3 regions of the Brevibacterium sp. SMBL_HHYL_HB1 genome follow, and region 1 is predicted to be linked to each of the others. Evidence: riboswitches for the same ligand, from Rfam matches in the RefSeq annotation. Region 1 holds a riboswitch; each other region holds the start of a gene.

Region 1 (7,566 bases):
CGGCGGAGTGCTCGGCGGCTACGTCACCGCCGATGCGAAGGACTCCGACGTCTACGCCCTCTACCTCGTCCAGGCCGGAATCTCCCTGCCCGACGAGGACTACTACTTCAACGACGACCACGCCGAGGTGCGCGCGAAGTTCCTCGCGCATGTGCAGCGCATCTCGGCCCTGGCCGGGCTCGGGGAGAAGTCCGGGATCACCGACGCCGAGGTGGCCGCGAAGGTGATGGCCTTCGAGACCGCCCTGGCCCGCCACCACTGGGACCGGGTCGCCTGCCGGGATGCGGAGAAGACCTACAACAAGTATTCGGTCAGTCAGCTGCGCGACCTCGGCCCCGAATTCGACTTCGACTCCTACCTGGGACTGCTGACCGCCGAGGCGGCCGACCTCAAGCACCTCGTGGTCTCCCAGCCCTCGTTCGTCACGGGCATGGCGAAGGTGTGGGCCGAGACCGACATCGAGACCATCAAAACCTGGCTGCGCTTCGTCGTCGTCTCCGACACCGCCGCACTGCTGTCCGATGAGTTCGTCGAGGAGAACTTCGATTTCAAGTCCCGCACGCTCTCGGGCACACCGGCTCTGCGGGAGCGATGGAAGCGCGGGGTCGGGCTCGTCGAGGGCTGCCTCGGCGAGGCGGTGGGCAAACTCTACGTCGCCGCCGAGTTCCCGCCATCGGCCAAGGCCGCGATCGACCACCTCGTGGACATGCTCATCAAGGCCTACGACAAGTCGATCCGCGAACTCGACTGGATGAGCGAGGAGACGAAGGAACGCGCCCTGGTCAAGCTCTCGAAGTTCACGCCGAAGGTCGGCTACCCCGAGGTGTGGCGCGAGTACCCGGCCGTCATCGATGCGACCGATCTCGTCGGCAATGTGCGCCGCTGCTCCCAGGCCGAGCACGTGCGGCAGGTGCGTCGCATCGGCAGGCCGATCGATCGGACCGAATGGCTGATGACCCCGCAGACGGTCAACGCCTACTTCCACCCGGTGATGAACGAGATCGTCTTCCCCGCCGCGATCCTGCAGCCGCCGTTCTTCGATCCCGAGGGTGACGTGGCCGCGAACTTCGGGGCCATCGGCGCGGTCATCGGCCACGAGATCGGGCACGGCTTCGATGATCAGGGATCACGCTACGACGGGGACGGCAACCTCGTCGACTGGTGGACCGAATCGGACCGGAAGCTGTTCGAGGAACGCACGAATGCGCTCATCGCTCAGTACGATGCGCTGGTCCCGGCCGGCCTCGACGAGAGCCAGCACGTCAACGGGGCGCTGACGGTCGGTGAGAACATCGGCGACCTCGGCGGGCTGTCGATCGGCTGGAAGGCGCTCGAGCTCGAACTCGGCGAACGGGCCGGCACCCCCGGTCAGCCGGTGGCCCCGTCGACGGAGCAGGCGAAGTCGTTCTTCTCCGCCTGGGCGAAGGCGTGGCGGTCGAAGATGCGCACCGAGGAGCGCGTGCGCCGGCTGTCGATCGACCCGCACTCGCCCGAGGAGTTCCGCTGCAACCAGGTGGTCAAGAACATGACCGCCTTCCACGACACCTACGGGGTCACCGCCTCCGACGGCATGTACCTCGCCCCGGCCGAACGCGTGACCATCTGGTGAGGCCGGAGACCGCGTGGTGAGGTCGACCCCAGTGGGCTGACAGCGCCCCGACGCAACTGAGGGCGGCCCGACGATCTCCAGCGAGATCGCCGGGCCGCCCTCAGTTGCGTCTGCGGGGCCGGTGCCTCACCGATGGCCGCGGATGAGCGCGACCATGCGGTAGTCGAATTCCTGCCAGCTGGTGATCGGCCGGTCGGCCTCCAGCGCCGCCTGGAATTCCTCGACCTCGGTGAGATCGGACTCGAGCGGGATGTCGAAGGGCATCTCCACATAGATCAGCCCGCTGGCATCGGTGTGGACGATGTCGAATCCGGCCTGCTGCGGGTCGAGTTCGTTGTTCATCACGATGAGCAGGCGCCCCTCGGAGGCTTCGTACTCGGACTCGATGCCGTCGTCATAGCCCTGCTGGTGCCGCAGCTCCCGCTGGGCCTGGATGACGAACTCGGAGTAGGCGCCGAGGCCGATCACCGGGATCCGCGAGGTCAGCGCCTCGGTGGCGATGTCGATCAGCCGTGAGCGGGCCTTGCGCCCGAGCACGCTCAGATCCCCACCGGACATCGCGATCCCGTCGAAGCCGACGAGCGAGACCCGCCCGTCGTCGTGGTCCGGGTTGAGAATGGTGATGTCGAGGCCGAAACTCGAGTACCAGGGGCGGGTCACCTCGGCGCTGTCCTCGTCCCACCACACGTAGAACAGGAACGGAACGTTGATCCCGGCCTCCGAGTAAAAGAACGGGGGGCGCCGCTCACCGGCGGTGACCTCGAAGGGCACGACATTGCCCTCGATCGGGGCGGGGCAGGTGGCGAAGGCGGTGAACGCGAAGGGGTAGTTGACCGCGCGGTTGAAGTCGATGACGAGCGAACCGTCCTGGTTCGGCACGCCGAGGTCGAGGGTCCGCCACGCGGGGGTGGTCTTCCCGTTCGTCGAATCGTGGAAGTCCAGCTGGAGCCCGGTCTTCGGGCATCCGGTGGCGAGCAGGCTGACCTCGCCCTGCTTCGTCTCGAAGGTCACGATCCCGGCCGCCTGGGTCTGCAGCTGCAGATCCTCCTGGGCGGTCTCGATCGTGAAGGTCTTGAACGGATCGAACCGGGTGAATCGGCCGAGGAAGACGAAGTCCGGATCCGGGTCGAAGGCCGGGACCTCAAAGAACTTGCCCAACAGGGGCGACTTGGAATCGCGCACGCGCACGCCGAGGCGGCCGCCGCGGTCGATGAGTTCGTAGAGGACGCTGCCGACGGTGAACCAGCTCAGCGATCCCCCCTCGGGCAGACGGGCGCTGAAACCGTTGTCCTCGACCCGGACCTGCGGGCGTGCGGGTGCGGTCTCCTGGTCGGCCCGGTCGCTGACGGTCGGCAGGGTCGAGGTGTCGCTGGGCACCGAGGGGCTGGTCGCCCGCGCCGCACTCGTCGACGGCGCCGTCACTCCGGTCGAGGCCGTCGTCGCATCCGTCTGGGACTCGCTCATGAGGTCGAAGGTCTCGGCGGCGGGGCCGGCCTTGATGCCGGGCTCGAGCGCGATGGTGACCCATCCGTCCTCGACGGTGAACGTGCCGGGGGCCTCGGGCCACGTCGACTCCTGGTCGAGCCAGTGCAGTCCGACGACGCTGAGCCAGCCGAAGGGTTTCGCCAGTGCCGAGTTCCGTGAATCGCGCCAGGTGTTCCACTCAGTCACGAACTGGTTCACGTCGAACACTCCTTGCTGTCGCTGTTGCGGCCACCGGGTCGCGGTCGCCGGGTCCCCGTCACCAGCGCGTACCACCGAATCCGATGCCGACGCGCCGTCTGGAACCAAACCCTCTGCCCTCCAAACTACCGCAAAGGATAGGCTGGGGAAATGAGCGATTCGCACCCGAGACCCGACCTGGCCGCCGAGACCGCGGCCGACCTCAGTGACTTCGTCAGCGCCTCCCCCAGCTCGTATCACGCCGTGGACACCGCGGCCACACGCCTGAAGCAGGCCGGCTTCTCCCGCCTCGACGAATCGACGTCGTGGGCCCTGTCGCCCGGGTCCGGTCACTACGTCGTCCGTGACGGAGCACTCATCGCCTGGATCAATCCCACCACCCCCGCCGAGGCGGTGCCCGGGTTCCGGGTGTTCGGATCCCACACGGACTCCCCCGCCTTCAAGCTCAAACCCGGTGCCGAGTACACCGCCGAGGGCATGCGCCAGGTCGGAGTCGAGATCTACGGCGGTCCGCTGCTGAATTCCTGGCTCGACCGGGAGCTGGCCTTCGCCGGTCGCCTCAGCCTCGCCGACGGCACCGTCGCGCTGGCCCGCACGGGACCGATCGCGCGGATCCCGCAGCTGGCGATCCACCTCGACCGCCAGGTCAACGACGGTCTGACCCTGGACAAGCAGCGTCACACCGCACCAGTGATCGGTCTGGCCGACCTCGCCGAGGCCGATATCGTCGAGCTGCTCGCCGCCTCCGCCGAGGTGGACCCCGAGACCGTCGTCGGACACGACGTCTACACCATCCCGGCCCAGGAGCCCAGCCGCTTCGGGGCGGCCGAGGAGTTCTTCGCCTCGCCGCGGCTGGACAACCTTCTGTCCGTCCACGCCGGCGTCACCGCGCTGACGAACCTCGACGCCGACGGGCTCGAGGCCATCGCACTCTTCGCCGCCTTCGACCACGAGGAGATCGGGTCGAATTCGCGCTCCGGTGCCTGCGGGCCCTTCCTCGCCGATGTCACCGAACGCATCATCGCCTCCCTGCTGCCGAACTCGACGCGCAGCGATTACCTGACCGCCCTCGCGTCCTCGGTGTGCGTGTCCTCGGACGCCGGGCATGCCGCCCACCCGAACTACCCGGAGCGGCATGACCCGCATGTCAGGCCCCGCCTCGGCGGCGGTCCCCTGCTCAAGCTCAACGCCCAGCAGCGCTACGCCACCGATGCGGTGGGCACGGCGGTGTGGTCGCGGGCCTGTGCGGCCGCCGGTGTCGAGTATCAGGACTTCGTGTCGAACAACGCGATGCCCTGCGGGTCGACGATCGGCCCGCTGACGGCTACACGACTGGGCATGACCACCGTCGATGTGGGCCCGGCCCTGTATTCGATGCACTCGGCCCGCGAGATGGTCGCGGTCTCCGACGTCGTCGCCCTCGGAGCCGCCGCGAAGACGTTCCTCCAGGGCGCTTGAGCGCCGCGGCGTCCAAAGCGCAGCGGCGTCGGGTGGCGTCTGGTGGTGCCGGGGTGGCGTCTGGTGGCGCCGGGGTGGCGTCGTTCGAGGCCTGGCGGCGCAGCGGCACCCTCATTCAACGCCTCGTTCAAGGCCAACAGCGTCGTTCAAGGCGTAGCGCCGCACCAACAACGTCGGTCAAGGCGGGCCGCACATATCGAACGGTGCACGATTCGACAACTGCGCTCCGCCTTGAACGAGGGACATGAAGCGCGCTAAGGCTTGAACGAGCCGCGTCGGGCGCGCTCCGCCTTGAACGAGCGACGCGGGACGAAGGTGTTCTCCCAAGCTGCTCAGAAGCCACAGCAGCAACGTCATTCAGAGCGCATTGAGTGCAACAACGACGTCGCTCGAGGCTCGGCGACGCAGCGGCTGCCTCACTCAACGCCTCGTTCAAGGCCAACAGCGTCGTTCAAGGCGTAGCGCCGCACCAACAACGTCGGTCAAGACGGGCCGCAAATATCGAACGGTGCACGATTCGACAACTGCGCTACGGCTTGAACGAGCCGCGTCGGAAGCGCTCCGGCTTGAACGAGCGACGCGAGGCGGGCAGATTGCGCGGGTTCGACGCCGCCTTTCGCATTCGCTTCATCGGCCGAATGCCTCAGCTGGTTTGTCTTCCCGCTGACCCCGTGATAGAAGTTGCACGACCCCACGGGAGCCCTCTGGAAGGGCTGAGATCGGACTGGATCGTCCGAGACCGTAGAACCTGATCCGGTTGATACCGGCGTAGGAAGTGAGGACTGCGGATGACTGCGTTCACCCCTGAAACACCAGCCCACACCACCTCCGGAGGCCCTGCCCACTCGGCCTCCGAGGCGACCGTCGAAACACCTGCCCGCTCGGCCTCCAAATCGACCGCAGAAACCCCCGCCGAGGTGGCCTCGGAATCCTCAGCCACTCCGAACAACCCGAACCCTTCGACCACTCCGAACGACCCGACCCCCTCGTCCACCCCGAACTCCCCGAACCCCTTCTCCACCGAGCAGTACGCGACGCATTCGCAGGCGTGGGTCGAAGACGCCGAGCACAACATCCGGGTGCCCGTCACCCGCATCGACCTCGACGATTCGAACTCGAAGCCGAACCAGCCCGTCCACGTCTACCGGACCGTCGGACCGGGAAGCGTCCCCGAGGAGGGACTGCCGGCCATGCGATTCCCCTGGATCGACGCCCGCCTCGACACGGAGACCTACGAAGCGCGCGGGCACCTCATCGCCGATGACGGGCGCGCCGCAGTCCGCCGGGGCGCACCCACCCAGCAGTGGCAGGGCCGCAAACCGGTTCCGCGCCGGGCCAAGTCCGGGCGCACGGTCACCCAGATGCACTACGCCCGGCAGGGCATCATCACCCCGGAGATGCGGTACGTGGCCCTGCGCGAGCAGTGCGACGTCGAACTCGTCCGTGCCGAGCTCGCCGCCGGGCGCGCGATCATCCCGAACAACATCAACCACCCCGAGTCGGAGCCGATGATCATCGGCAAGGCCTTCCTGGTCAAGATCAACGCGAACATCGGCAACTCCGCGGTCACCAGCTCCATCGCCGAGGAGGTGCAGAAGCTGCGTTGGGCCGCGAAGTGGGGTGCCGACACCCTCATGGACCTGTCGACCGGCAACGACATCCACACCACCCGCGAGTGGATCATCCGCAACTCCCCGATCCCCATCGGCACCGTCCCGATCTACCAGGCTCTGGAGAAGATCGACGGCGATGCGAACGCGCTGACCTGGGAGATCTATCGCGACACCGTCATCGAGCAGTGCGAGCAGGGCGTGGACTACATGACCGTCCATGCCGGTGTGCTCCTGCGCTACGTGCCGCTGACGGCCGACCGGGTCACCGGGATGGTCTCCCGCGGAGGATCCATCATGGCCGGCTGGTGCTTGGCCCACCACGAGGAGAACTTCCTCTACACCCACTTCGACGAACTCTGCGAGATCTTCGCCCGCTACGATGTCGCGTTCTCGCTCGGCGACGGGCTGCGCCCTGGATCCATCGCCGATGCCAATGACGCCGCCCAGTTCGCCGAACTCGACACCCTGGCCGAGCTGACCGAAAGGGCCTGGGCCCACGACGTCCAGGTCATGGTCGAAGGCCCGGGCCACATTCCGCTCCACCTCGTGCGCGAGAACGTCGAACGTCAGCAGGAGCTGTGCCACGGTGCTCCCTTCTACACCCTGGGTCCGCTGGTCACCGATATCGCACCCGGCTACGACCACATCACCTCGGCGATCGGGGCGACCGAGATCGCCCGCTACGGCACGGCCATGCTCTGCTACGTCACCCCGAAGGAGCACCTCGGCCTGCCCGACCTCGACGACGTCAAGACCGGGGTGATCACCTACAAGATCGCCGCGCATGCCGCCGACGTCGCGAAGGGACATCCCGGTGCGACGGCCCGCGATGATGCCCTGTCGAAGGCTCGCTTCGAATTCCGCTGGCGCGACCAGTTCGCGCTCGGCCTCGACCCGGAGACTGCCGAGGACTTCCACGATCAGACGCTGCCGGCGGAACCTGCGAAGACCGCGCACTTCTGCTCGATGTGCGGGCCGAAGTTCTGCTCCATGCGCATCTCCCAGGACATCCGCGACACCTACGGCAGCGCCGAGGCGCAGGCGGCACTGGCGGGAATGCAGGAGAAGAGTCGTGAGTTCCTCGCCTCAGGTGGACAGGTCTACCTGCCCGAGCCGACACTGGGCCCGCCCTCCCAGTGAGACGAACCCGTCCGCCCAATGAGGCGGCCACACCCACGCAGCGAGGTGGCCCCACGGCCTCGA
Region 2 (7,566 bases), 600 kb from region 1:
CCGGTACAACCTGCTGGTCTTCCCGGTGCTCCTGGGCGCAGGCAAGAGCCTGTCCAGCCGGGGCGACAACGATATGCGGCGGCTGCGAGAGTCAGACAGCTGCTCGAACGGGGTGACGAAGCTCGTCCACGAGGTCGCATCCTGAGCGTCTACGAGGTCGCATCCTGAGCGGGATCGAGCGCGATCACCTCGTGTCGAACAAGGCGCTCGACGAACATCTCGACGTCTTCGGCAGCCGGGGCCTGCCACCGGCACCCGTCGAGCCAGAACCGGCCCGACGACGGCCGCGGACAGCACCACTGGTGCATCTCCTAGGATGAGAGCTATGAGCTTCGATCACCGGTGGAACCAGGTACGCAGGGCCAATCCCGAGCATTCGGCCAACTACGCGCAGATGTGGCGCAAACGCGCCGCCGCGGGCCACGACATCGGGGGAGAGGCCCGCTTCGTCAATGCGATGGCCCCGCGCGAGGCCCGCATCCTCGATGCCGGCTGCGGGACCGGCCGAGCCGGGGGGCTGCTCCTGAGCGAAGGACACACCGTCTTCGGCGTCGACCTCGACGAATTCCTCATCTCCGTCGCCGAGGAGGACTTCCCGGCAGGTCAATGGCACACCGGTGACCTCGCCGACTTCGATTTCGCCGCGGCGGGGATCACCGAGATCGATGTGGCCTTCTGCGCCGGCAATGTGCTCGCCTTCTTGGACCCGGCATCACGCCGACAGACGCTGGGCAACATCAAATCGGCCCTCAAACACGGTGGTCGCCTCGTGTCCGGTTTCGGTGCCGGTCGCGGCTACGACTTCGACGACTTCGCCGAGGACATCAAGGCCACCGGAATGTTCATCGACCTCAAGTTCTCCACCTGGGAACTCCACCCCTTCGAGGCCGACAGCGACTTCCTCGTCCTCATCGCCGAGAGGCTCTGAGGACCACGATGGGCCAGGCGGCTTCGGGGCCGGTCGAAACCTGGTCCGTCGCGAACTAAGCTGACACCGAGCCCATCCGATAACCGACGATCCACCCGAGATCCGACTGAGGAGAATCCATCATGATCTTCATCGTTGTGAAGTACGACGTGAAGCCCGACAGCGTCGACGAGTTCCCCGAGGCGGTGCGCGCCTTCACCGAGGCGACCCGCGCAGAACCCGGGAACCTCTTCTTCGAATGGTCGAAGAGCCTGGAGAACCCGAACGAGTACGTCCTCGTCGAGGCATTCACCGACGAAGGCGCGGAACCGCACGTCAAGAGCGATCACTTCGCCGCCGGACTCGAAGCCATGCGTCCGCACCTGGCCTCGACGCCGAAGATCATCTCGCGCAAGATCGACGGCGAGGGCTGGGACGAGATGGGCGAACTGAAGATCGACTGACCCGCACAGCCGCACCCTCACCAGGGCCCCTGGAGCTCCTCCAGGGGCCCTTTCGACATCGACAGCCGGTCCGGGTCGGAATAGACTCCTCCCCATGGCGACCAGAGCAGCGAATGTGCAGGCGATCGAGACGGCCCTCGGCGAACCCTGGTCGACCATCCGCGCTCGCCTCGAGGCCGCGGGCGGGACCTCGGCGAGCCACAAGGAACTCGCCGAGGCCCTCGGCCCGCAGTTCGACGGCATCGTCGACAGACACGAATGGTGGGTCCAGGGCGCGGTCGTCGCCTACGAACAGGAGATCGGCAGGAGGGTGCCCGGTCAGCGCGCCGACGGCACCTTCGACGTCGCCGTCTCACGCACTCTCACCGGTGACCGGGACGAGGTGATCGCCGGTTTCGCCGAACTCATCGACGACCGTCCACCGCAGGGTCTCAGCCCGGACGCGGGCGTGGAACTGACGGACCGGCCGCGTCGGTCGCGGACCCAGAAGCGCTCCTTCTGGCGCGCGGGCCTCGAAGACGGGACGAGATTCGAAGCCGCCGCCGAGGCGAAGCCCGCTGACCGCACCCTGCTCGTCCTCACCGTCTCCAGGCTGCCCGACGTCGCAGCGGTCGAGGAATGGAGAGCGCACCTCAAGGACCTCATCGGTCAGGTGAGCCCGATCGATTCCGATCGCCCCGCCTGAGCCGACCGCTCAACCGGCGATGATCGGATTCCAGGTGCCCAGCACGTGGGCGGCGACGATGGCGAGCACACACACGACCAGGGCCGAGACCACTGCGGCGACGTCCCGGACTGCGAACGTCGAACGCCTGCGCCACGTGCGTCCGGGACGACCGAAGGCACGGCCCTCCATCGCCATCGCCAGTGTCGTCGCCCGCCTGATCGAGACCACGAGCAGAACGAAGACAGCGCTGAACAGACTCCTCGTGCGCCGAGCGAGCGAACCGCCGGCCATCCCTCTGGCCCGCCTGGCCATCGCCAGCACCTGCCACTCGCTGACCAGCAGGCCCAGCAGCCGACCGGCGGCGAGCACGGAGACGACCACGACCTCCGGCAGCCGCAGATGCTGGATGAGGGCATCGGAGAGATCGCGCGGATCGATCGTCGAGGCCAGCACGATGAGCGGTATCGCCAAGGCGATAGCGCGCACGAAGATCGCCGCGGCCGCGCTCAGCGATCCCGTGGTCATGAGGACGGGACCGACGTCGATGACGACCGTTCCGGTCTTCTCCGCAAGTATCGCCGTGCCCCATGCCGCCAGCAGGGCCCCGGCCGGCAGGAACCACAGTCGTTTGAGGGCTGCGGTGAGGTCGAGGCCTGTGGCAGGCAGTCCGAGAAGGCAGAACAGGAGCACCACACCGGCGGAGACGACGTCGATGCTCAGCAGCGCCCCGACCATGAGGATGAGGGCCATGGCGATCTTCGTCAGCGGATTGCACCTGACCACCGCCGTGGTGCGCACCACGGGAATGAGCTGACCGGGATCCTCGACGCCGACTTCGGCGGAGGAGCGCCTGCGTGCGAGCTGCTCACTCACCGCGACCACCCGCCGGTGCCTGCGCCGATGCGGGGGTCGAGAACGCGCCGAGATCGACCCGTCTGGCCCCGATCGCATCGAGGAAGGCACGGTCGTGACTGACGGCGACGACCGCCGAGCCGCGGCCCAGCGCGTCGAGGAACAGCTCGACCAGCCCGGCCCAGGTCAGGGCGTCCTGACCGAAGGTCGGCTCATCGACGATGAGGACCTGCGGTCGGGGAGCGAGCATAGCCGCCACCGACAGGCGACGCTTCTCTCCGCCGGACAGGCTCTGCGGGTGCGCCCCGGCCAGGTCATTCAAACCGAGCACATCGAGCAGCTGCCCGACGCGGTCGTTGACCTCGGCCCTGGACCACCCGGCCAGGTGCGGGCCCAGTCTCAGCTCGGCGGCCACTTCGGCGGTGAGGAACTGATGGGCCGGTTCCTGGAAGACCATGCCGATGCGCGGTGCCAGCAGCGCCGAGGGCCAGGCGAAGGGCCGGACCTGCCTGGTCTTTCCCCGCAGCGCCGGTTCGGCAGTCACCTGACCCGCGAACTCGGGCAGCAGGCCGGCCAGCGTCAGAGCGGTCGTGGACTTGCCGGCTCCATTGGGGCCGACGATCCCCACGGCCTGTCCGGCCCGGACGGTGAGGTCGATGCCGGCGGCCGCCGGTGCCTTCGCACGCGGACGGGACACCGCCAGGCTCTCGGCCCGCAGCAGCACCTCGCCCTCTTCGTCGTCGGTTCCCGAGCCCGGAGCCGCCTCGGCGGTGGGGTGGGCCCGCTCTTCGGCCGGCGCGTTGGGACCGGTCGGCACCCAGATGCCGCAGCCGATGAGCGCGGCCGTCAGTCCCGGGTCTGAGAAGACGCTCTGCGGCGACCCCTCGGCGACCAGACCCTCACGTCCGAGCACGATGACGCGGTCGACGTGGTCGAGCCACAGGCCGACCCGGTGCTCGACGACGACCATGGTCGCCGAGTTAGCCGCCTGGACGGAGAGAACGGCGTCCCTGATCCCGCCGGCCGAGTCCGCGTCGATATTCGCCGTGGGTTCGTCGAGGATGATCACCTGCGGAGACATCGCATGGATCCCGGCCAGGGCCAGGCGCTGCTTCTGTCCTCCGGACAGGGCCGCCGTCGGATGGTCGAGCCGCAGATCGAGACCGAGCGCGGCCAGCGATTCGCGGATCTGGGAGTCGATGGTCTCGGCGGGCAGGCCGAGGTTCTCCATTCCGAAGGCGACGTCGTCGCCGACCCGGGAGAAGATCACCTGCGATTCGGGGTCCTGCAGGACCAATCCGGTCTCACCTCGGTGCGGGTCCGGGCCGGTGTCGCCGACGAGCAGCTCACCGTTTGGGGTGCCGGACTCCTCGGGCAGGACACCGGCCAGCGCGTGCAGCAGCGTGGATTTGCCCGCTCCGGATGGGCCGAGCAGGAGGACCTTCTGCCCGGCGGGGATGTCGAGATCGAGCGGACCGACGGCCGGCTCATCGCGGTCGGCGTGGGTCCATGAATACCCGCGCGCCGTGATCGGCAGGCCCATCAGCGCAGACGACCGGAGGCGAACGAACTCAGCGCCCCGGTCCTCGCGATCGCACGGTAGGCGTACCAGGCCCCGATGCCGGAGAGGACGAGACCGGACACGATCGCACACACCGCGTAGATCGCCTGGTAGCCGAACTGCCATTCGGCGTTGTACATGATGTTCTCGCTCACGGCCATGAAGGCTGCGGCCAGCATGCCCGAGGCCGCAGTGATCCAGAGCGTGAACCGCTTGTACCCGAAGGCTGCGAAGACGAGTTCGGCACCGAGGCCCTGGAGCAGCCCGGACAGCAGCACGGTGGCGCCGAAGTGGGAACCGAGGACCGCCTCGACGACAGCAGCGATGAGTTCGCACAGGAGCGCGGCACCGGGTTTGCGGATGATCGCACCGGCCAGGGGCCCGGCGAGGACCCACAGGCCCGCGATGAGGCCGATCGAGGGTGGGAAGGCCTGGAACGCGAGTTCGAGGACCTTCCAGCTCAGCGCCAGCACCCAGAACACGAGCCCGACGGCGATGCCGAGCACGGCGGTGGTGACGTAGTCGACGACGCGCCACTTCTTCGTCTTCGGCGCCAGGGTGTGGGCCGGCGCGGTCGACGGCGTGGAATTCGGCGTGGTGGTTTTCGGCATTGTGCCTCCTCGGATCAAGGAGGGGTAGAAGAGTCTCGACTTCCTTCGGCGGTACTGACCGCATCAGGTTCGAGGGTCTGCAGCTTCACCTGCACTCTCAGCGCCCCTGACGGCGCTCCCCTGTCGTAGCCACCACTGTACCCCAGGCGACGGGGATTGCCAGGCGGCGGCAGGTGATGGCAGGGCGGCGGCACGATCGGTCGATTCCGTTGTCAGAAATTCACCTGTCGTTTCGTCGTGGGTCGTCTCTCGACAGGCGAGCTTTAATTACCCAGCAGTAGGAATGGTCGGGTGAAAACTCAACATCTCAACAGATCATTCAGCTTCGCATCGGTTCTGGCGCTGGTGACCGGGCTGGTCGCCGCGCCCATTCCCGCCCAGGCCGACGTGACGGAGGAGTCCGCGATCAGCGATCCCGTCCTTCAGGTCGGCGGCGATGAGACCTCTCGCAACCTGTCGTGGATGAGTGAGAGCTCCGGCGGGGGAGAGATTCGGTGGGCGAAGGCCTCAGAGGTCGACGATGGGCAGCTGCCCGCCGATGCGCAGAGTGCAGAGACCACCGACTCCGGGCTCGCCATCGATCTCAGACGCCACTACAACCATGCGGCCATGACCGGGTTGGAACCCGACACCGAGTACGCCTATCGAGTCGGCAGCGAAGAGGACGGCTATACGTCGGTTGAGAACTTCGTCACCGGCCCCAGCGGCGGCGACAGCGAATTCCTCGTCTTCGGCGATCCTCAGATCGGCTCCGGCGGAGGGCGTCCGGACGACGCCGCCGGCTGGGAGCGAACCCTGAACTCGGCATTGGCCACAGCACAGGATCCGCGCTTCTTCTATTCCATGGGCGATCAGGTCAACATCGCGAACAGCCAGAGCCAGTACGAGCAGTACCTCGCTCCCGATGCGACCAGGACGGTCCCCCAAGCGACGACCATCGGCAACCACGATGTGGCTTCGAAGTCCTATGAGCAGCACTTCAACCGCCCGAACGTCAGCCGGGACCACGGCGGAGGAGGTGCGATCACCTCAGGAGGAGACTACTGGTTCATCGACTCAGGCGTCCTGTTCATCAACATCAACTCGAACGAACTCGATACCGACGAGCATGCTGAGTTCATCGATGAGGTCGTCGCCGAGCACGGTGACGAGGCACGGTGGAAGGTCCTCGGATTCCATCACTCGATCTATTCGACCGCAACCCACAACGATGACGCCGATGTGAGGAGGCTGCGGAAGGCCATTCCTCCGGTGGCCGCCCGAAACGACATCGATCTCGTCGTCTCCGGCCACGATCACATCTACAATCGAACGTTCCTCATGGACGCCGAGGGCGAGCCGGTCGACGGGTCCGACGCCGGAATCGCTCAGGAGAAGGAGCCGGGGCAGACGATGTATCTCACACTGACCTCATCCTCGGGTTCGAAGTTCTACGATCATGTTCCGGGTCTCGAATGGGAGGCAAAGAGCGTCCACAACGACGTTCCGGCCTTCACGCGAGTGCGCGTCACCGACGGATCTCTGCGGGCGACGACCTACGAAGTGCCGACCGGGACCGACGGTCAGGTCACGGCCCAAGCCGCGTCCGAGGAGATCGACGACGTCGAGATCAGCCGCGCCTCGGACGAAGCTCCGGAACCGGACGACGACGCCGATGCCGACGGTGCTGGTGCTGGGGCTGATACTGACGGTGCTGGTGCTGGGGCTGACGCTGACGGTGCCGGTGGTGGGGCCGATGCCGCCGGCGGCGAATCCGATTCGGGCGGAGCCGGACCGAACCGGGACGGAACCGAGACAAGCGCCGATGAGGCTGACACCGCCGCGGACGCCGACGGATCCACGCCAGCGGCTGTGGACGCCGAGGCCGAGGGCGGCGAGCCGGGGGCAGGCTCGGAGTCAGACGCAGCTTCCGCCTCGAAGGACGGCGACGACCTGCCGCGCACGGGAACTGAGCTCGCACTTCCGATCGGTCTCGGCGCGGGAACGATCCTCCTCGGTGCTCTGCTGCTGGCTGCGAGCCGGCGGCGTCGGAGCGCACTGCACTGAGATCCTCCACGGCAGGCGAAAGCGCAGTCACGGTCTCGCTGCCGGAGCGGTCACCGTCGTCACGGACGACTGCGAGGGCGGTGACCGCCTCGACCTCATCGCCGGGTCGGGCAAGGCACCTGCTCAGCCGGGCGCCTTGCTGATCAGCTCGGAACCACCATCACCGGACCCTGGGCGTGGTTGAGCACCCCGCGGGAGACGGAGCCGAGCAGAGCGCTCTTGACCCTCCCGCGACCCCGCGTGCCCATCACCAGCAGCTGCGCCCGGGCACTGATCTCGACCAGCGTCTGAGTGGGGTCGCCGACCGGCACCGAGGTGGACACGGACAGGTTCGGGAACTGCTCACGAAGCTTCGCCGCCTCCTTGTCCAATCCGACGGCGAGCTGCTTCTGCCGACGCGCGGAGACCTCCGAGCTGAGCTCGAGCTCGGGGTACCAGTAGAGCCATTCGTCTCCGGC
Region 3 (7,566 bases), 1.5 Mb from region 1:
GCATGTGCCGAGGCCCAGAAGTGGAGTTCGTAGACACAGGCCTGTTCGAACGCCGCACGCATGCGCGCGGCTTCTTCCTCCGGGGCCTTCTCGAGCTCCTGTTCGAGGATGACGACCGCGCGGCGGGTCGATTCGTCGAACTCCGGTGAGTCATAGGTCTGCACCCAGGTCCGATACGGGTGGTCAGCGGCCATCTGCCCGGCCTGGTCGATGAGCACCTTGCCCATGTGGGCGTAGACCCAGAAGCACGGCAGCACTCCGGCCACGCCTTCACCGTAGGAGCGGCTGGCGGCCGTGGCGACGAGGAAGGACACATAGCCGAGCGTGGTCGGCGAGGCCGTGGAACCGCCGCTGAGCTCGGAATACGCGGCCGCCAGACGCGAATCGGCGAGCAGCTCTTCGTGCATGCCCTCCTCGACCGTGATCGCCTCGGCGGCGGAACCGGCCCAGAAGCGCGACTCGTCCCGGTCGACGGTCTTCGCGGCGAGGAAGGACATCGCCTTCGCGTAGCCGTTCAGGTAGATGCCGTCCTGGATGATGTAGTTCGTGAACGCCGTGACGTCGAGGCTGCCGTCGGCGAGCTGGGCGAGGAACGGCAGGTCTTCGATCTGTGCGACGATCGGGCGGACGCGCTCCCACAGCTGGGTGGTCTGCGGGCCGGCGGCGAAGTTGACGGTCATGGGAACTCCTTCGTACTCGTGTGATTGGGCTTCGTGTGGTCGGGATTCGTGTGGTTGAGACTCGTGGCGGGGCGCAATGGTCCGGGTCCGAGCCAGCATCGGGCCCGAGCCCGGACGCGAGGCCGGCGTGGGCCGCGGACGGGAATCAGTGCACTCGGGTCGTGAGCGGGTCGGTTCGCGCGGGTTCAGGCAGGCTGGCCGCGCACGATGTCGACCTGGTGGTCGACGGGGCCGTGGGCGCCGTCGGGCTCGAGGCTGACCTGCCAGTCGGCTGCCGAGACCAGGGCTCTGGCCAGGAAGTCCAGTGCATTGCTGACGGCCTCGCCGAGGAGGTCGGCATCTGCCGCGGACCTGGCCGCGGCCTGGCCGTTCGCCCCCGCCGCGCCTGCGCTTTGCCGACCGAGCGCGGCCACCTCGGCGGTGATCGCCGCGGACAGGGTGCATCCGGTCCCGTGCGTGTTCGGCGTGTCCACCCGCGGGTGGGTGAATTCGCTCATCTGTCCGTCACGGGTGGCGAGGATGTCGGTGACGTCTCCATGGGTGCCGTGCCCGCCCTTGAGCAGAACGGCGCCAGGACCCCGGTCGAGCAGGCGGCGGGCCTGGTCGCGCATCTGCTCCGGCGTCTGCGCTTCCGGTTCGTCGTCACCGAGCAGCAGAGCCGCCTCGGGCAGGTTCGGGGTGATGAGGTCGGCGGCCGGCAGCAGGTGGGTGCGGACCGCGTCGACGGCATCGGCTTCGAGGAGGCGGTGGCCGGAGGTCGCGATCATCACCGGGTCGACGGTGAAGAAGCCGAGCCTGCCGGTCGCGGCACGGGCGGCGACGAGTTCGACGAGTCGGCGCGTGCCGAGCATCCCGGACTTCGAGGCGTCGACGGGCATGTCATCGAGCACGGAGTCGAACTGGTCGGCCACGAAATCGACGTCGATCGGGTAGACCCGCGACACTCCGTGCGTGTTCTGCGCCACGAGGGCCGTGATGACGGTCGTGCCGAGGGTTCCTCGGGCGGTGAAGGTCTTGAGGTCGGCGTGGATTCCGGCTCCGCCGCTGGGGTCGGTGCCGGCGATGGACAGGGTGATGGGCGGGCGTGTGCTCACTCCTGACCTCCGGTGAAGGCGGCGAGCAGCTGCCGGGCCGCGGCCTTCGGATCCTCGGCCGCACAGATCGCCGAGACCACGCAGATGCCGAGCAGCCCGCGCCCGCGCAGCTCGGGCGCCCGGTCGATGCTGATCCCGCCGATCGCGACGGCCGGGATTCCCGCTTCGGCGGCGAGTTTGCCGAGGCGGTCGGGGCCGATGCCGTCGGGGGCGTCGGCCTTCGTCTTGGTGTCGAAGACGGGTCCGATGCCGATCAGATCGACGACGCCGGTGTTGCGGGCGGCGGCGAATTCGGCACTGTCGGCCGCGGACAGGCCGATGAGCGGTTCGGGGCCGAGTGCGGCGCGGACGTCACCGACCGAGGTGTCCGATTGGCCGACGTGGATGTGCACACTCTCGCCTTCGTCGATGAGGCGGCGGGCCACCTCGACGCGGTCGTTGAGGACGAGGGGAACGTGGCGGTCGGTGCCGGCCGTGGCGGTGTCGATGGCGGCGATGACCTGACGGGTCAGTGAGTAGAAGGCGGCGTCGTCGATGTCCTTGTCGCGGACCTGGACGATGCCCACTCCCCCGGCAACGGCTTCGGCCACGGTCTCGGCGACGCTGCGGCCGGCCGCTTCGCATTGGGCGGAGTCGGTGACGAGGTAGAGGCGGGTGTCGATGCCGGCGAAGCGGGAGCCGGCGGTCATGCCTGCACGCCTTCGTCCGCGGTCAGCGTTCGGTGGCTGACCCGGGCCTGGGCCAGCTGGTCACCGGTGACGGCGTGGAGTGCGTCGAGGAAGCTGACCGAATAGCTGCCCGGTCCCTGCGCCCCGGCGGCGGCGAGTTCTCCGGCGACGGCGAAATGCGCGTGGGCGGCGACGACGGCTTCGAACCGCGCCGAGGCGGTCGCGCCCGGATCTGCCGACGCCGCGGCCGCGGGCACCGACACATCGGAGTCGGGTCCGGCAGTGCCCTTGCCCGCGCCGGCCAGGTAGGCGACGGTGACGGCGCCGAGGGAGCAGCCGGTGCCGATGACCAGCGGCATGAATTCGTGCCCGCCGTCGATATGGGCCACATGGTCGGTCCCGTCGATGTGGGCGACGACGGCATCTCTGGGCCCGGAGACCGCGACGATCGCACCGGTCGTGCGCGCCAGCTGGACGGCTGCGGGCAGAACGGCGTCCACCTCATCGGTGGAGTCGACTCCCCGTCCGCCGAGGCCGACTCCGGCCAGAGCCGCGATCTCCGAGGCGTTGCCGCGGATCGCGGTCGGTCGGTCGGCGGCGGCGCGGCGGATGCGGGAGGTGCGGAAGTCGACCGCGCCGACGCTGACCGGGTCGAGGACCCAGGGCTTGCCGGCGGCAGCGGCGACGTCGATGGCGGCATCGGCGGCGAGCAGCTGGTGGTTCGAGGCGGTGCCGAAGTTGATGAGCACGCCGTTGGCGATGCCGGCGAACTGCCCGGCGTCGGCCTCATGGTCGAGCATCGCCGGGGAGGCACCGACGGCCAGGAGCACGTTCGCGCTGAATTGCTGCACGACGGTGTTCGTGATGCATTGGATGATTGGATGTCCCGCACGCAGTCGTGCGTTGGCAGAACGCAGGTCGAAGTCAACCATGACGATCCCTTCGCTAGTATGGCCCAGATCAGGTTCGATGGGTGTTCTCTCAGCCTCTGCGCTCCCCGTTGCCGCGGATCGTCATGAGGCACCCCATGTCATTGGCTTCGACTGTATCAGCCCCACAGGTACGGGGCGAGTCCGCACGTGGCGGCCTGTCCGCTACCCCCGGCCGACGTACCTGTGGCCGCGGCGGCTGAGCGCATCGACGACGACGGCGGTGAGCAGAACGAGCGCGGTGATGATCTGCTGCGCGTCGGAGTTGAAGCCGATGAGATAGAGACCGTTGTTGATCGCGCCGACGACGAGTGCGCCGAGGACCGCGGCCCAGGCCGAACCGCGCCCGCCGAACAGGGAGGTTCCGCCGATGACGGCCGCCGCGATCGCGTTGAGCAGATCCTGGGTGCTGACCAGGGTCGATCCCGCATTCGTCGTCACACCGGTCTTGATGAACCCGAACAGGGCGGCGAGCACCCCGGCGGTCATGAACACGCTGATGCGCACCCAGGTGACGCGGATGCCGGCCCGCCTGGCGGCCTCGACCTTGCCGCCGACGGCGTAGATCGAGCGGCCGTAGCGGGTCTTGCGCAGCACCAGGTCGATGACGATCGCGATGACCATCATGAGGAAGAAGGGCATCGCCAGGCCGAAGTCCTGGTTGACGAGGATGAGGAATCCGAAGACGATCGCGGCCAGCAGCACGATGCGCACGATGGCCGAGGTCCAGCTCGGTGCGCTCAGTCCCTCACGGTGCCGGCGCAGCTTCGAGTAGATGATGCCCGCCCCGAAGCCGGTGATCGCGATCGCTCCGAAGACATACGCCCAGATGGCTGGGAAGTAGTAGCTGGCGAAGTCGAAGGCGAAGGTTTCCGACATCGACAGGTTCTTCTGCGTGCCCAGAGTCGTCAATGTCAGGCCGGTGAACGCGAGCAGTCCGGCCAGGGTCACGACGAACGCCGGGATGCCGACGACGGCGAAGAACCATCCCTGCACGGCTCCGACGACGAGGCCGAGCAGCAGCATGATGACCAGCGCGATCAGCGGCGGCACGCCCTGCCTGACCACGAGCACCCCGAGCAGCGAGGCCGCCAGCCCGCCCAGCTGCGCCAGGGACAGATCGATCTCGCCCAGGAGCAGGATGAGGTTGATGCCCAGAGCGAGGATCGCGAGGAACGCGACCTGGGTGGAGAGGTTGACGAGATTGGCCGGGGAGATGAAATTGCTGTCGGCGGTTTGGAACACGATGACGATGACGACGAGCGCGAGGATGACCGGGAACGACCCGAGCTGGCCCTCCTTGACCCGGCGGACGAACGTGCCGATCAGTCCCTCGCTGGAGATCCGCTCATCGGTGATGAAGGAGTTGCGGGTCATCGGCGCTCACCCCTGCGTGCGGCCCTCTGGGTCACGACATTGTCACTGGCACCGGTGATGGCGGCGACGAGCACATCGGTGCGTTCGTCGCCGGGGAAGTCGCCGGCGTCCTTGCCCAGCCGCAGCACGTGGACGCGATCGGCGACGGCCTGCACATCGGCCATATTGTGGCTGACGAGCAGCACTCCCAGATCCCGCTCCTTGAGCCTTTCGATGAGGTTGAGCACCTCGGCCGTCTGCGCCACTCCGAGTGCGGCGGTCGGCTCATCGAGCATGACCAGAGACGGTTCGCCCAGCAGCGACCGGGCGATCGCGACGGTCTGGCGCTGACCGCCGGACAGGGCCGCGATCGGCACTCGCACGCTCGGGATCTTCGCCGACAGGCTGCGCAGCAGCTCCCAGGACTTCGCCTCCATGGCCACCTCATCGAGCACCGGTCCGCGGGTCTTCTCATGCCCGAGGAACAGGTTGGCCACGACGTCGAGGTTCTCGCACAGGGCCAGGTCCTGGAACACGGTGGCCACTCCGGCCTTCTGCGCGTCCTTGGGCGAGGAGAACCTCTGTCGCGCGCCGTTGATGACCAGATCGCCCTCATCGGCGGCGTGGACTCCGGCGATGACCTTGATCAGGGTCGACTTGCCGGCGCCGTTGTCGCCGACGAGGCCGACGACTTCGCCGCGGCCGACGGTGAGATGGATGTCGGTCAGGGCCTGGACGGCCCCGAACCGTTTGTTGATGCCGCGCAGTTCGAGCACGGGTTCGCTGTCGCCTCCCGGCGCCCGCGATGCAGCGGGCGCCGGTTCGGGTGTCTCAGATGTCATCTGTTCCTACTCGTCACGATCGTTTCGGCCCGAGCGTCGGCGACCGGATGGCCGCCGACGACGAGGTCGGTCACTTCACTCCTGCGTCGTCGCAGAGCTCCTTCACACTGCCGGTGCAGATGTCTTCGGCCTTGATCTGGTCGCCGACGATGTCCTTGACGGAGTCCTTCGTGACGACCTCGGCCTCGACGAAGTCGGTCGGAGTGTCCTTGTAGGTGGTTCCGCCGTCGACGTCCTCACCGGCGGCCAGCGCGACAGCGGCGTTGGCGGCGAATTCGGCCTGCGGCGGGATCGACTTGTAGATGGTCGCGTACTGATCCCCCTTGAGGATGTTCTGCAGGCCGTCGACCTCGGCGTCCTGACCGGTGATGACGGTGTCGACCTTGGCCTTGTTCACAGCGGCGATGACACCGCCGGCGGTGCCGTCGTTGGCTGCGTAGATCGCGATCGGCTCCTCACCGTCGCCCTGCAGCTGACCCTCGACCCACTGGCGGGCGTCGTCGGGGTTCCAGTCGAGGGTGTCGTGGCTGGCGGCGATGTCGACGCCGGCGTCCTCGAGGGTCTCCTCGGCGCCGGCCTTGAAGTCCGCGGCGTTGGGGTCCTTCGGATCACCGTTGACCATCCACACCGGGCCCGACGTCGGGTCGGTGCCTTCGTCTTCGAGCCCGTCGAGCACGGCCTGGCCCTGCAGGTTGCCGATCTTCTTGTTGTCGAACGAGGTGTAGTAGTCGGCGCCTTCGAAGAAGCGGTCGTAGGAGATGACCGGGATCTTCTTCGCCTGCGCCTTCGACAGCGCCGAGGACACGGCGGAAGCGTCGACGGGGTCGAGGACGATGGCGTCGACGCCCTCGGTCACGGCCGCTTCGAACTGCTGTTGCTGCTGGGTCGCGTCCTGGTTCGCGTTGCGGTATTCGACCTTCGCATCGGGGTTGGCCTCGGCGACGTACTTCTCGAAGTTCGGTTTGTCGAGGGACTCGTATCGGGTGGTCTTCGACTCGGGAAGGAGCAGCGCGATGGTGACGTCTCCGTCGCCTGAAGAACCGCTGTCGGCTTCCGCGTTTCCCTGTCCCTTCTGATTGCCGCAGCCGCTGAGCGCGAGAGCGCCGATGGCGACCGAGGCACCGAAGAGGGCCAGCTTCCTGTGGGACTTGGGCTTGTGCCTCATTGTGAACCTTTCACTCATTCTGACAACGTTGTCAGACTGGTGAATATGATTCGCCGATCGGCCCTCGGTGTCAACTGTTTCGGCCCAAAAGTCTTCACCGCCTCTCCGGCCGCTCCTCTCCGCTGCCCCGAGCGATGAGTTCAACCGGGAAGACATCTTGTCGCTCTGCCGGGTGCGCGCGTCCGCCCGCACCGAGGCGGTCGCCACTGCCGTCATCGAGGCCATCGCCTCTCCCGCCGCCGAGGCGGTCGTCACCGTCCCCGGGCTCGGCGTGCAGGCGGCCGACCGCCTCGGCGGCCATGGTCTCGACGTCCCGGTCGACGACGGTGACGTCGAGCAGTTCGGCGGTCGGGAAGTCGTCGATGCCCACGAGTGCCGGCCACTCGCCGAGACGGCGGCAGGCGTCGATGGCTCCCTGGGTGAGGGTGGCCGAGAGGGTGATGAGCGCGCTCGGGGCGCTGCGGGAGCCGAGCCAGGCGGCGACGACGTTCTTCGCGCTGGCCTCGTCATGGGCGTCTTCGCGCATATAGGCTCGCCAGCCGATGTCGCTGCGACCGGCGAAGGCCGATTGGATGCCGTCGAGGCGGCGGGTGGTGATGACAGAAGTCGAGTGGTCGCCGATGACGCCGAGGGCGCGGTGCCCGTGGTCGAGCAGCTGCTGAGCGGCCAGCCGACCGGCGTTGAGCTCGTCACCGGCCACGACGCTGATTCCGTCCCCGGTGACCGCGGGGTCGAGGGAGACGATTCTGATGGCGGAGTTCGCGGCGGCCCCGGCGTAGGTTCGCGGGGATTCGGGGTGGGCTCGGACGATGATCAGTCCGGACAGGTCATT

Evidence for each region. Region 1 has a riboswitch for thiamine pyrophosphate ahead of thiC (phosphomethylpyrimidine synthase ThiC). Riboswitches for the same ligand answer to the same signal wherever they lie in the genome.
Region 2: linked by a shared signal. The riboswitch ahead of IG171_RS11690 (ECF transporter S component) and the one ahead of thiC (phosphomethylpyrimidine synthase ThiC) in region 1 are both predicted to bind thiamine pyrophosphate.
Region 3: linked by a shared signal. The riboswitch ahead of IG171_RS02270 (hydroxyethylthiazole kinase) and the one ahead of thiC (phosphomethylpyrimidine synthase ThiC) in region 1 are both predicted to bind thiamine pyrophosphate.

Annotation. Positions count from the first base shown of each region.
Region 1 covers NZ_CP062936.1:3,113,319-3,120,884, forward strand. The annotation lists gene IG171_RS14390 (M13-type metalloendopeptidase) at 1-1,609, shown strand, start outside; gene IG171_RS14395 (DUF1684 domain-containing protein) at 1,736-3,292, opposite strand; gene IG171_RS14400 (M18 family aminopeptidase) at 3,443-4,750, shown strand; TPP riboswitch at 5,435-5,543, shown strand; gene thiC (phosphomethylpyrimidine synthase ThiC) at 5,539-7,503, shown strand.
Region 2 covers NZ_CP062936.1:2,512,973-2,520,538, reverse strand. The annotation lists gene IG171_RS11720 (dihydrofolate reductase family protein) at 1-145, shown strand, start outside; gene IG171_RS11715 (class I SAM-dependent methyltransferase) at 326-928, shown strand; gene IG171_RS11710 (putative quinol monooxygenase) at 1,051-1,371, shown strand; gene IG171_RS11705 (hypothetical protein) at 1,466-2,056, shown strand; gene IG171_RS11700 (energy-coupling factor transporter transmembrane component T) at 2,066-2,911, opposite strand; gene IG171_RS11695 (ABC transporter ATP-binding protein) at 2,904-4,433, opposite strand; gene IG171_RS11690 (ECF transporter S component) at 4,433-5,062, opposite strand; TPP riboswitch at 5,086-5,194, opposite strand; gene IG171_RS11685 (FN3 domain-containing metallophosphoesterase family protein) at 5,354-7,108, shown strand; gene IG171_RS11680 (universal stress protein) at 7,252-7,566, opposite strand, start outside.
Region 3 covers NZ_CP062936.1:478,744-486,309, reverse strand. The annotation lists gene IG171_RS02285 (TenA family protein) at 1-680, opposite strand, end outside; gene thiD (bifunctional hydroxymethylpyrimidine kinase/phosphomethylpyrimidine kinase) at 866-1,774, opposite strand; gene thiE (thiamine phosphate synthase) at 1,771-2,463, opposite strand; gene IG171_RS02270 (hydroxyethylthiazole kinase) at 2,460-3,374, opposite strand; TPP riboswitch at 3,362-3,480, opposite strand; gene IG171_RS02265 (ABC transporter permease) at 3,537-4,748, opposite strand; gene IG171_RS02260 (ATP-binding cassette domain-containing protein) at 4,745-5,569, opposite strand; gene IG171_RS02255 (substrate-binding domain-containing protein) at 5,640-6,734, opposite strand; gene IG171_RS02250 (LacI family DNA-binding transcriptional regulator) at 6,829-7,566, opposite strand, start outside.